2 regions of the Pseudoalteromonas sp. BSi20495 genome follow, and region 1 is predicted to be linked to the other one. Evidence: predicted binding sites of a transcription regulator. Region 1 holds the regulator's gene; the other holds the start of a gene.
The links. The regulator LexA, encoded in region 1, represses DNA repair genes until DNA is damaged. The targets are predictions, from matches to a motif close to TACTGTATNNNNATACAGTA.

Region 1 (7,761 bases):
AAAAGGTTTTGCTGAATACATATCGACAGTACCTGCAATACCTCCTTCTTCGGTTGCAGCTGTTGGTGATTTTTGAATATCAACGCGATTGAATAGCTCTGATGCAAAAACGTTGAAGTCAAATGCTCTGCCGCCATTTACACCACCACCCGAATCAGTCCCATCTGTACTAGCAGGAACTTCCATACCATTAAGGGTTGAGCGGGTAAAAGATGGGCCTAAACCACGTAGAGTAATTTGACGTCCTTCTCCTCCTTCTCGCGAAATTGCGACACCAGGGATTCGCTGTAGTGACTCTGCGATATTTAAATCTGGAAATTTACCAATGTCTTCGGCTGCAATTGATTCCGTGGTATTTACTTCAAACCTTTTGGTAGCCAGCGATTTATTAAGTGATGATCTAAAGCCTGTAACTTCGATTAACTCAATTTCACTTTTCTTTTTTATATTTGTTTGTTCGGCTTCTTCAGCACTGATTTGAGCTGTCGTGCTAATTAATAATGCACTAATAATGTAATTAAGTGGCCTGAGAGTGAATCTTTTTGACGTTTTCATTGTGTGTTCCTGCTGAATTTAGGTAATGCCACTCAGTTCAGATTTTACACTTATTTTTTGTGTTATAAGTAAGCGTAAATATGAGTGAGGTGTGTTTGGCTTTATTTAAATACACCTCTTTAAGCAGTGTATTTAACCCGCACACTTAAAATGCCACCGGTGGCATATGAAAGTCAAGGTTATTTTTTATACTTTTTTAAACAATAATTCACTTAATTTTAATCCTCAAAGGTCAACAGGCCATGGAGTTTATAAAAAAGTATTGTTTGTACTTAAAAATGATAAATATTAAATAATGGACTATGAATGCGTAAAACTATCTATTTACCATATAAAACAGCTTATATTACATAGTTGATTTGGTATAAAAGTAAAACTGCGTTAAAGTTTGCGGTGTAATCATTAGAGGATAAATACTAAACAATGTCGGAAATTCAATTTTTAAATGTAGATCTTGAGCTTGAATCAAAGCAAGATATTAGTTTGCTAGTGGCAGACTTGAAAAAAGTCGCGACGATTTTACATTATGACAAAGACGAATACCGTCAATTAGCCCGCATTGAAGCAACAGGTGTAGTAAACACGCCTGACAAAGCAATTAACCATATCTGTGAGCTTATTGAATCGTGTTCGCGTAATGCGTTAAAGCAATGGCTAAGTTGTTCACGTAGAACATTTGATATTGGTTTTGAATCAGGCACATCGCCTAAGTGTTTTAACCAAGCTTTAGATGCAGATACATTATTACGTATATCTGCTATTGGTGCGGGTATGGAAATTACAATTTACCCAATCGAAAAGTAACAGTAAGTAATTATCTTCGCTCTACTACGGCTGCGGTCATTCTTGATACGCAGCAAAGCTCGTTTCGACTATTAGTAATTTTTATTTCCCAGACTGAACTACGCTTACCAATATGAAACGCTTTTGCGGTGGCTGTTAAAGTACCATTACGAGATGCTTTTAAGTGACTGGCGCTAATTTCTTGTCCGACACAATAAAACTGAGTGAAGTCGACTACGAAGTTAGCTGCATAACTTGCTACTGTTTCGGCAAGCACTACGTTGGCTCCTCCATGCACCATGCCCATTGGATTATGATGCGCTGGTATGGCAGGCATAGTTGCTACGAGGTAATCATCACCAATTTCGGTAATTTCAATTCCCATGGTTTTCATTAGTGTACCGTGGCCATTAACGCCTTTCTCTAACTGCTTGCACAACTCTAAAGTGATGGGCTGGTACCAAATACTCATAATATCTCCTTTGCATTTTTAATCATTTATAAACTTAGCTTTAGTTATATCTTTGAAATGTACACAAGTGAAATTACTTTAGCTATTTTAAGGCTTAATTTAAATTTGCGATTTTTATTTAACTGTATATACTCACAGTTAAATGTACTGTATGGAAAACCAGTTGTATGCGACCATTAACGAAGCGCCAAGCTCAAATTCTCGAATTAGTTAAAGTTTTTATTAAAGACACTGGTATGCCTCCTACACGTGCTGAAATTGCACAAACATTAGGCTTTAAAAGTGCCAATGCTGCTGAAGAGCACTTAAAAGCGCTTGCTAAAAAAGGTGCTATTAAGATGAAACCAGGTGCAAGCCGAGGTATTCAACTTGTTGAGGAAGAAGAGCCTGAACAGTTAGGTTTACCTCTTATCGGGCGAGTCGCAGCGGGAGAGCCTATTTTGGCGCAAGAGCACGTTGAGAGTCATTGTAAAATTGATCCATTAATGTTTAAACCTGCTGCTGATTTTTTATTGCGCGTTAACGGTATGAGTATGAAAGATATAGGTATTATGGATGGTGATTTGTTAGCTGTGCATAAAACTCAAGTTGCAGAAAATGGACAAGTTGTAGTTGCTCGTGTTGATGATGATGTTACCGTAAAGCGGTTTGAAAAAGCAGGCCGAAAAGTATTATTGCATGCTGAGAATGACGACTTTTCGCCAATTGAAGTTGATCTAGAAAATGAATCTTTTAATATAGAAGGTTTAGCCGTTGGAGTTATTCGTAACGCTGATTGGATGTAGTTTTTAATTTATTTTTATGAATGCGTGCTTTTTAGCACGCATTTTTGTTTTAACATTAGCACTAAAAATAGGACGTAAACAGCCAACTAATTATTTTAGCTGTAAATTTTTTTGCACTTATATTTTCCCCCTCCGAATGCGTTAAACCCCTTTGTTTTGCTCATATTTTGAACTTTCTGTTGACTAGTTGATTACTGACTTTTTATTAATTACTCAATATCACCTGATTGTTTTTTATACTGAAACTTGCTTGTTGTTCGTTTTTTAGCTAATTATTAATGTGCTGAGCTAATAATAACTCACAGCTTTTTAGTTTTGAGAACACACAATATACACAAACTCGTTGTTGGCGCAGCAAAACCAATCAATATTAAATGAGATTGGCTAAAAAAATAAAAATAACGAATTGGCGTTTAAGCCGTATGCCTCTTCGCTTTGCATTCGCAATAGCATCAAAGGAGCCGTCACATGGGTAAACTGACCTCTACCTTGTGGCTTATATTATGTGTTTTTACGCACCCAGTTTTGGCTAATAGCCAATACAATATGCGCAAAGGCGTAACCGATATAAGCAATAATGTATATCAGCTGCACATGACCATATTTATAATATGTTGTGTGATTGGGGTGATAGTGTTCGCAATTATGTTTTGGGCACTTATTCATCACCGTAAATCTAAAGGGGCTGTACCTGCCCAATTTCACGAAAGCACTAAAGTAGAAATACTTTGGACTGCAATTCCGTTTGTTATTTTAATTGCTATGGCAGTACCAGCCACTAAAACCCTAATTGCAATGGAAGATGCCAGCAAAGCTGATCTCACTATTAAAATTACGGGTTCGCAATGGAAATGGCATTATGAATATATGGGCGAAGATGTAGAGTTCTACTCTATTTTATCTACCCCGCAAGATGAAATCGCGAATCTTGCAGATAAAAATCCTAACTACTTACTTGAGGTTGATAAGCCTCTTGTACTGCCAATAAATCAAAAAGTACGATTTTTAATGACTTCTGACGATGTTATTCACTCTTGGTGGGTACCTGATTTTGCAGTTAAAAAAGATGCGAACCCCGGCTTTATAAACGAAACATGGACGAACATAAACGAAGAAGGTACTTACCGAGGACAATGTGCTGAGTTGTGTGGTAAAGACCATGGCTTTATGCCTGTTGTGGTGGTCGCTAAATCTGAGGCTGATTTTAAAACATGGCTTGCAGATGCAAAGCAGGCGAAGCAGAAAGCAGCATTAGCAGATGCCGCATTACTTGATAAAACCCTCCCAAAAGAAGAGTTAATGACTTTAGGCGAACAAGTATATATGGCTAATTGTGCAGCGTGCCATCAGCCTACGGGCATGGGGTTACCGGGTGTATTTCCTGCACTTAAAGGCAGCCCGATAGTGCTTGGCGATATAAAAGATCACATTGATGTAGTTATCCATGGACGACCCGGTACGGCAATGCAAGCTTTTGCCAAGCAGTTATCTATAAAGCAATTAGCTGCGGTTATTACTTATAAACGTAATGCGTGGGGTAATGATACGGGTGATGTTATTCAACCGAGTCAAATACAGACAGCACTTGATGCCAAAGTGGAGGCGAACTAATGAGTAGCATAGTAGAACAACCTAACGCCAATGAAGCTCATCATGCTCATCACCCAGCTAAAGGTTTTAAACGCTGGCTTTACACAACTAATCATAAAGATATAGGTAGTTTATATTTAATTTTTTCGCTGACCATGTTCTTAATTGGTGGCGCAATGGCTATGGTGATCAGAGCTGAACTATTTCAACCAGGCTTACAGTTGGTCGACCCTCACTTTTTTAATCAAATGACCACAGTGCATGGTTTAATTATGGTGTTTGGTGCGGTTATGCCCGCCTTTACAGGCCTTGCTAACTGGATGATACCACTCATGATTGGCGCGCCAGATATGGCATTGCCAAGAATGAATAACTGGAGCTTTTGGATTTTACCGTTTGCGTTTTTAATCCTATTGGCATCGTTATTTATGCCTGGTGGGGGCCCTGCATTTGGCTGGACTTTTTATGCACCATTGTCCACAACATACAGTAATGATAATACTGCATTGTTTGTATTTGCCGTACATATTATGGGGATTAGCTCAATAATGGGCGCAATCAATGTGATTGTAACCATAGTGAACTTACGTGCCCCCGGCATGACATGGATGAAGTTGCCCTTATTTGTATGGACGTGGTTAATTACTGCCTTTTTATTAATTGCGGTAATGCCAGTGCTTGCAGGGGCTGTCACTATGGTACTTACCGATAAGTACTTTGCGACCAGCTTTTTTGATGCTGCAGGCGGTGGCGACCCGGTGATGTTTCAGCACATTTTTTGGTTTTTTGGTCACCCTGAAGTGTACATAATGATTCTTCCTGCCTTTGGCATTATATCTACAATAGTACCTACCTTTTCTCGTAAAAAACTTTTTGGCTATGCCTCAATGGTATACGCCACATCCTCCATAGCACTATTGAGCTTTATTGTATGGGCTCATCATATGTTTACTACTGGGATGCCGGTCGCTGGCGAGTTGTTTTTTATGTACGCGACCATGCTTATATCGGTACCTACAGGAGTAAAAGTATTTAATTGGGTTGCCACAATGTGGAAAGGCTCAATAACTTTTGAAGTGCCAATGCTTTTTAGTATTGCGTTTATTGTGCTGTTTACCTTAGGTGGTTTTTCGGGATTGATGCTGGCAATTACACCTGCTGACTTTCAATATCACGATACTTATTTTGTAGTGGCGCACTTTCATTATGTATTAGTAACAGGGGCTGTATTTTCGATAATGGCGGGGGCCTATTACTGGCTACCCAAGTGGACAGGCAATATGTTTAATATCACATTGGCTAAATGGCATTTTTGGCTATCGCTGGTGAGCGTGAACGTACTGTTTTTTCCTATGCATTTTGTAGGGCTTGCCGGTATGCCGCGTCGGATTCCCGATTACGCTCTTCAATTTGCCGACTTTAATGCAATCATAAGTATTGGTGGGTTTGCCTTTGGTTTATCGCAATTGTTGTTTGTAGCTGTGGTAATTAAATGCGCGCGTGGCGGTGATAAAGTGCCTGCAAAAGTATGGGAAGGGGCAGAAGGGCTTGAGTGGGAAGTTGACTCTCCAGCGCCATATCATACTTTTTCTACGCCGCCGGTTATTAAGTAATGACACACACACCGCTACTCAAACGTTTGGTACTTATTTGCATAGGCATGTTTGCCTTTGCCTTTGCTTTAGTACCTTTGTATGACGTGTTTTGTGATGTAACAGGGCTTAATGGAAAGCCTTCGCTTGAGCAAGCAGAGCAAAGTACACAAATAGTACAAAACCGAGAAGTCGGCGTTAGCTTTACTACTCACACACAAAGTGGTGCACCGTTTGAAGTTAAATCAAAAGAATACAGTGTAGTGGTAAAACCAGGTGCAATGCGTGAGGTAATGTTTAGTGCTAAAAATAACAGCAACCTAGATAAAGTAATGCAGGCTGTACCATCAGTCTCACCAGGTAAAGCGGCAAAGTATTTACATAAAATAGCCTGTTTTTGCTTTGATCAGCAACCTCTAAAAGCAGGGGAAGAACTTGAATTTAAATTGCTTTTTTATGTTGATACCGCACTGCCAAGCGATATTGAAGAATTAACTTTATCTTATACCGTATTTGATATTAGTGAACAGCTGGTGGCAAGTAATAACTAGCTTTTTAAACTAGTGTGAAACTAGGAGTAAATAAAATGAATCAAGAATATGAGCATTATTATGTACCTGAGCAAAGCCCGTGGCCTATTGTAGGTGCTGTTGCATTGTTTTTTATTGCAGTAGGGGCAGGCTTAACAGTTATGAGTGTAGGTAAAGAAGGTGGTAGCGGGGTTTATCTGCTTTATGCCGGTATTGCTGTACTTGTGTATATGTTGTTTAGCTGGTTTAAAAATGTAATTAGTGAGTCGGACCAAGGTTTGTACTCAGCACAAATGGATCGCTCTTTTAGACAAGGTATGAGCTGGTTTATTTTTTCTGAAGTTATGTTTTTTATGGCCTTTTTTGGTGCGCTTTTTTATGCACGGGTATTGTCGGTACCTTGGCTTGGAGGCGCAGGCAATAATGCAATGACTAACGAGGTATTATGGCCTACTTTTGAAGCCGTTTGGCCGCTAGTTTCAACACCTGCTGGCGAAACTACTCAAGCTATGGGCTGGCAAGGCTTACCACTTATAAATACCTTAATACTGCTTACTTCCTCAGTTACTTTACATTTTGCCCACGTAGCGATGGAAAACAATAAACGCACTCCACTTAAGGTTTTTTTAGGCGCTACTATTTTATTGGGCGTTTGCTTTTTAGGGCTGCAAGTTGAGGAGTACATGCATGCATATAATGACCTTAACCTAACGCTAGATGCGGGCATTTACGGTAATACGTTCTTTTTATTGACTGGTTTTCATGGCATGCATGTAACGCTAGGAACCGTACTTTTATTTGTAATATTTTTACGGATATTAAAAGGGCACTTTACTAAAGATAAGCACTTTGCTTTTCAAGCAGCTGCTTGGTATTGGCACTTTGTAGATGTGGTGTGGCTGTGTTTGTTTGTATTTGTATATGTGCTGTAGCGTTTATTGGCGAATTATTTGCTTTAATAAAACCAAGTTTAAGCGCTGCAATAACAACAACTAAAACAACGACCGAAAACAATACGCGACGACCTAAAAAGTGAGACATAGGTCGTCCCTCAGTTTTCCCTGACACCATAATAAACAATGCTCTAAATAAGTTAAAAAGTATAAATATTAACAACAGTACGATAATAATTTTAATAATCACTGAGTTGACCCTTTATGCAGTTAGTTTTATGGCACAAACAAAAGCTTAGCTCACTAATCACACTTTGTATGGTTGTGGTTGTTGTACTTGTGTGTGTGCGATTAGGGTTTTGGCAGTTGGAGCGAGGTGAGCAAAAGCAGCAACAACTAACCGCTATTGCTAAGCAACAGACTCGAGGTGTGATGAGCTGGTCTCAATTACTTAACCTGCCTGATAGCTGGAACAAAACTGGTGTATTGGTTGAGTTAAAAGGGCGATTTGTGCAAAACCAATATTGGCTTTTAGATAATCAAGTTTATAACGGGCAAGTA
Region 2 (7,761 bases), on a different contig from region 1:
ATTAGAGCGCGATATTTATCAACTTCACCCACGACCTGTTGTTGACGTATTTTACTACGCGCAGCCTGCTCTTTAGCAAGTTGTTCTTGTAACATTTGTTCTTGTAGGGCCTGTTGACGCTGTTGTTCAGCCTTTTTAGCACGTTCTTTAGCCTCTTCATCACGCTTTTTACGTTCATCTTCAGCTTTTTTAAGTGCTTCTTCCTCAGCTTTACGCTTATCGGCAGCTGCTTTTGCTGCACTTTCAGACTCTTGCTTTTGTTTTTCGGCTTGTTTTGCTTTAGCACGTTCCTTTTGTTCTATTGCGCGTGCTTTTTTAGCTTGTGCTTGCGCCTCGGCTGTTTCTTTTTCTTTAGCCTTACGTTCTTGCTCTAATTTCTTAATATGACGGGTTTCTGACTCGCGCTGTTTGCGCGCATTTGCAGCTCTGCGCTCTAAATCACGGATGCGTTTGTCTTCTGCCTTTTTTTTGTCTTTTTCTTGCTTTTGGAGTTCAGCTATTTTCTGCTCAACCATTTTTTGGTCAACTGTCACAGCTGACACCGCTTTATCAACATCAGGTATAGCTTTATTAAGCGTTACTTCCATAACCTTTGGTGCTGGCGGATGAATGTTTGCCGATGCATATAAAAAACCACCCAGCGCCACATGCAAAACTACTGATTTAATTAATGAACTACTCATACCGTTATTTTGTCCCTTCGAAGGATTCTGTCATTAATCCAACTGACGGTACACCGGCACTTTTTAAAAAGTCCATTAAGAGCAATACCTCTTGGTATGATACTTTTCCAGATCCCTTTATCATTACAGGTACATCAGGATTTTTCATTAGCTGTAACTTAATAACAGCCGCTACATCAAGCGCCTCCATCGGAGCCTCTGGATCAGTCCCTACACTAACGTAATATTTACCTTGTGCGTCAATCGAAGCAATAATAGGTGGCGCATCTTTAGTATCAACTAAATCTGACTCCGTCATTTTAGGCAAGTCGACTTTAACACCATGTGTAATAAGTGGCGCTGTTGCCATAAATATAATCAGTAGCACCAACATTACATCAATGTAAGGAACTACATTAATTTCTGCGACCGGACGGCGCTTCTTACGCTGATACATTCGCTTGGGCCTCTATTTGTGTAGCTGCTTGACGGTGTAAAATATTAGCGAACTCTTCCATAAAATTAATGTAGTGAGATTCTAGCTTTTCAACTTTATTAGAAAAACGGTTGTAAGCAATAACAGCCGGAATAGCTGCAAACAAACCCATTGCTGTGGCAATAAGTGCTTCTGCTATACCAGGTGCTACCATCTGCAACGTAGCTTGTTTAACTTCACCTAATGCTATAAAAGCATTCATAATGCCCCATACAGTACCAAACAAGCCTATATATGGGCTAATTGAACCCACTGTCGCTAAAAATGATAAGCTTGACTCTATTTTCTCTATTTCTCGAGAGAGTGCCACGCGCATAGAGCGGTGTGTACCTTCCATTACAATACTCGCACTTTGAAAGGTATTTTTCTTATGTCGCGCAAACTCTTTAAAACCAGCTGTAAATAGAGCTTCAATACCTTCAGATTGACCGTTACGTGATGAAATTTCGTTATATAGCTTACTTAAATCAATACCAGACCAAAATTTTTGTTCAAACTTTTTAGCACTTGCTAACGCATCTGATATTGCTTTTTTACGCTGAAAAATAATTGCCCATGACATTACAGACATAGCAACTAGCCCTAACATTACTAGTTGAACAAGCAAACTGGCTTCTAATATTAAATCCAAAAAATTAAGCCCTGATCCCACGTGAAACTCCTAAATAGTATCAAAATACGTCAAATTGATTGATTTGTGTAAATATGACCGCTCGTGCAGCCAAAAGTTGCACATAGTGTATCGAGTCCATTTCAAACTGACAACGATATTGCTATGAATAAGCAACAAAAAACGTTGAAATAACCTTTATTTCGCAATTATCTAGCAAAAGAATTTAAAGCCATTTCCGCTATTTAATAATGCGCTCAAGATATGCTTAAATATACAAGCAAAACACCATAAAACGCCTCATTTATTCAAAATCACTGCATAAACACTCAAAAAACTTAAACAAAACCTAAAGGTAATAGTAAAACTAATAGCGACAAGCAGTGCAAACTCAAACTTAATCACTAATTTTCATTAACTTACAAACAGAAAAAAACATTAACGAACAAGTTTTAAACAACCAGAAATTTCATTGCATTAGTTTTTATAATCCGAAATTATAAATTTTCTAGTTTGAATAATAAATATATATTGCGTATTATCTCCCCATACCGAGCTGGCACTGAGTGAAATAGCTTCATTAAGCAAAGTTCTTAGTAATAGGATATTTTATCGTATTACATTGTTTTACATTTTTAGGATAAAACCTAGTTGTGTAAAATGTAGTTCCCAAGATTACTTCCTTCAACTTGTTGTTTACCCGCATTTTTTGCGGGTTTTTTTTTGCCAAAAAAATTGAAATCATTTAATACCAATTTACTTAATTGAGTAATCTATTTTGAGGTAAGAAAATCGTATCTATAACAAGGCAAAAATTTCGTTATTTAGTTGTTATCACTCATGCTCCTGCATTGCTCTGCATCCATGCAGTCGTATATCAGAAATTTTTAACACGGTTAACGTCAGATTCAACCCCTCTAATTGATTAAGTATTATTGCAAACTAAACAACACTGTAACAGCCTAATACGATAACGGCTATGCAATATACTCTATCTATCGAATAGCCCGCAGCATAGCCACGCAAGTCTTAACGCTCTGTGAATTAAGCGTTAACTGATTATATAGTGGGTAAAATTGTAATAACTTGGTTTAGAGTAACGATGTGAAAATATGGTGGGTAACATTATAAAATTAGGTATACGCGCTTGCTGTACATTTACTTATGCAAGCGCAAGTGATTAATTGAAATTTAGATTAAGTCGTCTTTTTTGGCATTAATCCAAAGTGATGGTATGCACTGTCAGAGACTATTCGCCCGCGAGGTGTGCGCTGAATAAATCCTTGTTGGATCAAAAATGGTTCTATCACATCTTCTATTGTTTCGCGCTCTTCGCCAATAGCAGCCGCTACATTGTCGAGCCCGACAGGGCCGCCCATAAACTTTTCAATTATAGCGAGTAAATATTTACGGTCCATATAATCAAAACCACTTTTATCTACGTCAATCATATCAAGGGCTTGCTTAGCTACATCGGCGTTTACTGTGCCGTCAGATTTTACTTGAGTGTAATCGCGTACACGGCGCAATAAGCGGTTTGCAATACGTGGTGTACCCCGCGAGCGCTGCGCGATTTCGGTAGCGCCATCATCACACATTTCTAAATCAAGGTAATGTGCTGAGCGCCCTACTATGTGCGATAAATCTTCTACAGAATAAAACTCTAATCGCTGCACAATCCCAAAACGGTCACGCAGTGGCGATGTAAGCGAGCCTGCTCGCGTAGTGGCACCTATAAGTGTAAATGCAGGTAAGTCTAATTTAATAGAACGCGCAGCTGGGCCTTCACCTATCATTATATCAAGCTGGTAGTCTTCCATTGCGGGATACAGTATTTCTTCAACTTGCGGGCTTAGCCTATGTATTTCATCTATAAACAATACATCGCCTTCTTCTAAGTTGGTTAGTAGTGCAGCTAAATCGCCTGCTTTTTCAAGTACAGGGCCTGATGTTGTTTTAATACTTACGTGTAATTCATTGGCTACAATATTTGCAAGCGTGGTTTTACCAAGCCCAGGTGGGCCAAATATTAATAAATGATCGAGCGCTTCACCACGGGTTCGGGCAGCTTCAATAAAAATTTCCATTTGCTGCTTAACATGAGGCTGGCCTCTGTAGTCGGCTAAAAGTTTTGGTCTTATTGCACGATCTATAGAGTCTTCATTTGTTTTTTCAGTCGCATCAATTAAGCGATCCGCTTCAATCATGGGTTACTCACAACATAGATTTTAAAGATTCTCTAATAAGAACCTCAGTAGACATATCGGGTTTACTTATCGATTTTACGGCTTTTTGAGCTTGTGGCAATTTATAACCTAATGCAAGCAGTGCCGATACGGCATCATCCGCTGCATTATTAGCAATTGTCGCATCGCTCATTGGCTCTATTACTGCGCTGTCGCTAAATGGCGTAAATAAATCATTACCCCAATCTTTTAGTCTGTCTTTCATTTCGAGTACTAAACGCTCGGCTGTTTTTTTACCTACACCGGGTAATTTAACAAGCGATGTTGAGTCTTCGTTATTTACACAACTTACAAATTGCTTTGCCGACATGCCCGATAAAATAGCTAAGCCAAGTTTTGGCCCTACGCCATTTGCTTTTAATAGCTCTCTAAACAAAGCACGTTCAACTTTATTATTAAAACCAAATAATAGTTGAGCATCTTCACGCACTACAAAGTGAGTGTAAACAATCGCATTTTCACCAATTTTTGGTAAATCGTAAAAACAGGTCATCGGCATTTGTACTTCGTAACCTACACCACTTACATCGAGTAATATTTCTGGTGGCTGTTTTTCGACTAAAATACCATTTAAGCGGCCTATCATAGTTATTTCCTTAAACGTCCTCTAACGGTTTTGCTTGCGCTACCCGCTAGTTTAATTAAATTTTGTTCTGAGTGGGCGTGGCAAATCGCAATAGCGAGTGCATCAGCTGCATCGGCCTGTGGCGTACCGGGTAGTTTTAAAATATTTTTTACCATGTGTTGCACTTGTGTTTTATCTGCGCCACCGTTGCCTACTACTGCTTGCTTAATTTGCCTAGCTGAATATTCAAATACGGGTAAGTCGGCCATTGCCGCCCCAACAATCGCAGCGCCTCTAGCTTGGCCTAGTTTTAAAGCTGAATCGGGGTTGTGCGCCATAAATACTTTTTCAATGGCAAAGGTTTCTGGCGAAAACTGCTCAATAAGCTGTGTAATGCCTTGGTAGATCATTTTAAGCCTAATCGGAAAAGGATGATCGGCTAACTTAATACAGCCACTGCCTAAGTATGTAAATTTAGAACCTTGATGGGCAACAACACCATATCCGGTCAAACGTGAACCAGGATCGATCCCTAAAATAATGGCCAAACAGCGCTCCATTGTTATTATTTTTAAATTACGCTAATAATGCCAGAGCACTGTATAAATTACCAGTACAAAGAAAAACAAAAATGCCCACAAACTAGGTAGGCATTTACAGGAGCATGTTAGTTTAGCTTACCCTAGGGCACGCACTAATCCTTGGGTGTTTTGTTTAAGTGTTCGGGCAATCATTAAATAACCTAAACCTGCCACAAATACGCCGCCAGCTACCGGACCAATAATCCATATATGCGGGTGTAACTTACCTGCTAAATCAAACATTTGTTGCTGCACAATTAAAAGCGCTATGTCGCTAAAAAGTGCGGCCACTAAACCAGCTAAACCGCCTAGTAATAAAAACTCATACAAGGTCGCGTTTTTAATTAATCGGCTTTTAGCGCCAAGCGTTCTGAGTATGACAATTTCTTGCATACGCTCACCTAAACTAGCTTGCACTTGCGATATAAGTACAAGCGCACCACACAGCACAACAATTGCAAGTACAAAGCCAATGGCGAGTGATACTTGCGAAATAGTTGTTTGTATTTGCTTAACAAAGTTATCAATATCAATCGCTGTAATAGTAGGGTAAGTACGCAATAACTGGCTAAAATCACGCTTTTGATCTGGATTTATACGTACCGACGAAATATACGTTGCCGGAAAATCTGCAAGCACATCTGGGCTTAAAATAATAAAAAAGTTAGGTTTAAGCGTGGCCCAATTAACTTTGCGCACACTGGTGATTTTAGCGTCGAACGACTGCGAACCAATTAAAAATGTAAGCGTATCGCCTATCTCAACATCTAAACGCTCAAGCATCGACTCCTCTACTGAGGCTTCAGCCATCGCATTTTCACCAAACCACGTGCCTTGTGTTACTTCATTTTGGTCAGGCACATCTTTAAGCCATGTAAGGTTTAGCTCGCGGCCAATACCTGCACGTGCTTCTTCGTCTTTTTTCTCGTTGTCTTGCAGCGATACAGAACGTGCTACCAACTCGCCGTTTACCGCATTTACACGTCCACGAATAGTCGGATAAAACTCTGATACCTGAATATCTTTTTGTGCTAAATACTCATTAATTGGCTCAAGCTCATTTTGCGTAATATTAACTAAAAACGCATTAGGCGCATCGTTTGGTAGTTGCGATTGCCAATCAGATATCATGTCGTTTTTAAGTACCACTAAAAACAGCAGTAATTTAATCGCTAACGAAAAACTAATTAACTGTACCGCGTTCACATTTGCACGCTTTTGAATAGACGCAATTGCAAGCGACCAACTGTTACCTGGCTTTAATCCTAGTTTTCGACCACCACCAAATATTAATTTAGATACTAAAAACAGCACACCAATTAGCGCAAGTGTTGATATAAACAAAATAAGCGTTATTTTTATGTTGTTACTAAATAACCACATTAATAAAAACACGGTTAGCGCACTCATACCTAAATGCACACGACTTACTGCCAACTTATCACCTAAGTTACGGCGCAGTACTCTAAGCGGCGGAATATCAAATAAATCAAATAATGGTTTAATAGAAAACATAACAGCACAAATTACGCCAGTGCTTATAGCCACCAGCCAAGGTTTAAAGCCACCTAAGGGTAACTCTGTGCCCATACTTTTTGATAAGTAACTTGTTGCTATTTCTTGCAAGCCATAACCAATTAACAGCCCTATACTTACCGCCATTGCACATACAAGCAATAAATGAAGCATGTATATTTTGCGGATCATTGAGCGGCTACCGCCGAGCGTTTTCATCATCGCTACTGGGTCGTATTGGCGTTCACAATAACGTTTTGCTGAAACAGCTATAGCCACTGCAGCCAAAATAATACCTAATAGGCCGGCAAGTAATAAAAAGCTCTCTGCGCGGTTTAAACTGTTTGAAATGGGTGATTGGCGGTCTTTAACGCCATACCATTGTTGGTTTTCTTTCATTTGTGGTTTAAGCCACTCGTAAAAGCTATTTATGTCGGCCTCACTACCTGCATAAAGTTGGCGGTAATAAACACGACTACCCGGTTGCACAACTTCGGTTTTTACCACATCGTCAATATTAATAAGCACGCGGCGGCTACTCGAAAATACATTAAATGGCGCGTCTGGCTCTTCTACAATAACTTTTGAAACATTAAATAATGCAGCGCCGAGCTCTACTTGCGCGCCTATATCAATATTTAAACTGTAAAATACCGATTCACTTAGCCACACATTACCAGGCGTTGGCCCGCTATTAGCAACTTTAGTTTCACCGGTTAGGGTATCTTTAACTTTTAACTGCCCTTTTAGAGGGTACGCATTAGATGCCGCTTTTACTGAGCTAAACTGCATTTCATCATCGGCAAACAACATAGTATCGAAATACACCATTTGCGCCGTTTTTAAATTTTGGCTCTGTGCTTGAGTAATAAAAGCGGTGTCCAGAACATGGTCGCTTGTAAGTACACGGTCTGCTGCAATAAAAGCACTGCTTTTTTGCGCAATACTTTGCCCTATTCGCTCAGTAACCATCGACAGTGTAAGCACGGTTAACACAGCAAGAGCGATAGCTGCGCTTATAACCGTGAGCTCACCACGACGAAATTCTCGTGAAAATAATTTAAGCGCTAACTTAACCCACATTAG

Region 2: a site for LexA is predicted at 5,176-5,195, ahead of ruvC (crossover junction endodeoxyribonuclease RuvC). Genes of this name have one in related genera too.

Annotation. Positions count from the first base shown of each region.
Region 1 covers NZ_BADY01000158.1:33,323-41,083, forward strand. Annotated here, with positions in the region: gene P20495_RS02915 (TonB-dependent receptor) at 1-555, opposite strand, end outside; gene P20495_RS02910 (hypothetical protein) at 979-1,359, shown strand; gene P20495_RS02905 (PaaI family thioesterase) at 1,370-1,810, opposite strand; gene lexA (transcriptional repressor LexA) at 1,978-2,595, shown strand; gene coxB (cytochrome c oxidase subunit II) at 3,064-4,206, shown strand; gene ctaD (cytochrome c oxidase subunit I) at 4,206-5,798, shown strand; gene P20495_RS02885 (cytochrome c oxidase assembly protein) at 5,798-6,328, shown strand; gene P20495_RS02880 (cytochrome c oxidase subunit 3) at 6,364-7,239, shown strand; gene P20495_RS22735 (DUF2909 family protein) at 7,142-7,450, opposite strand; gene P20495_RS02875 (SURF1 family protein) at 7,465-7,761, shown strand, end outside.
Region 2 covers NZ_BADY01000092.1:3,256-11,016, forward strand. Annotated here, with positions in the region: gene tolA (cell envelope integrity protein TolA) at 1-683, opposite strand, end outside; gene tolR (protein TolR) at 688-1,119, opposite strand; gene tolQ (protein TolQ) at 1,106-1,810, opposite strand; gene ruvB (Holliday junction branch migration DNA helicase RuvB) at 2,965-3,975, opposite strand; gene ruvA (Holliday junction branch migration protein RuvA) at 3,983-4,600, opposite strand; gene ruvC (crossover junction endodeoxyribonuclease RuvC) at 4,603-5,127, opposite strand; gene P20495_RS07620 (ABC transporter permease) at 5,257-7,758, opposite strand; gene P20495_RS07615 (ABC transporter ATP-binding protein) at 7,748-7,761, opposite strand, start outside.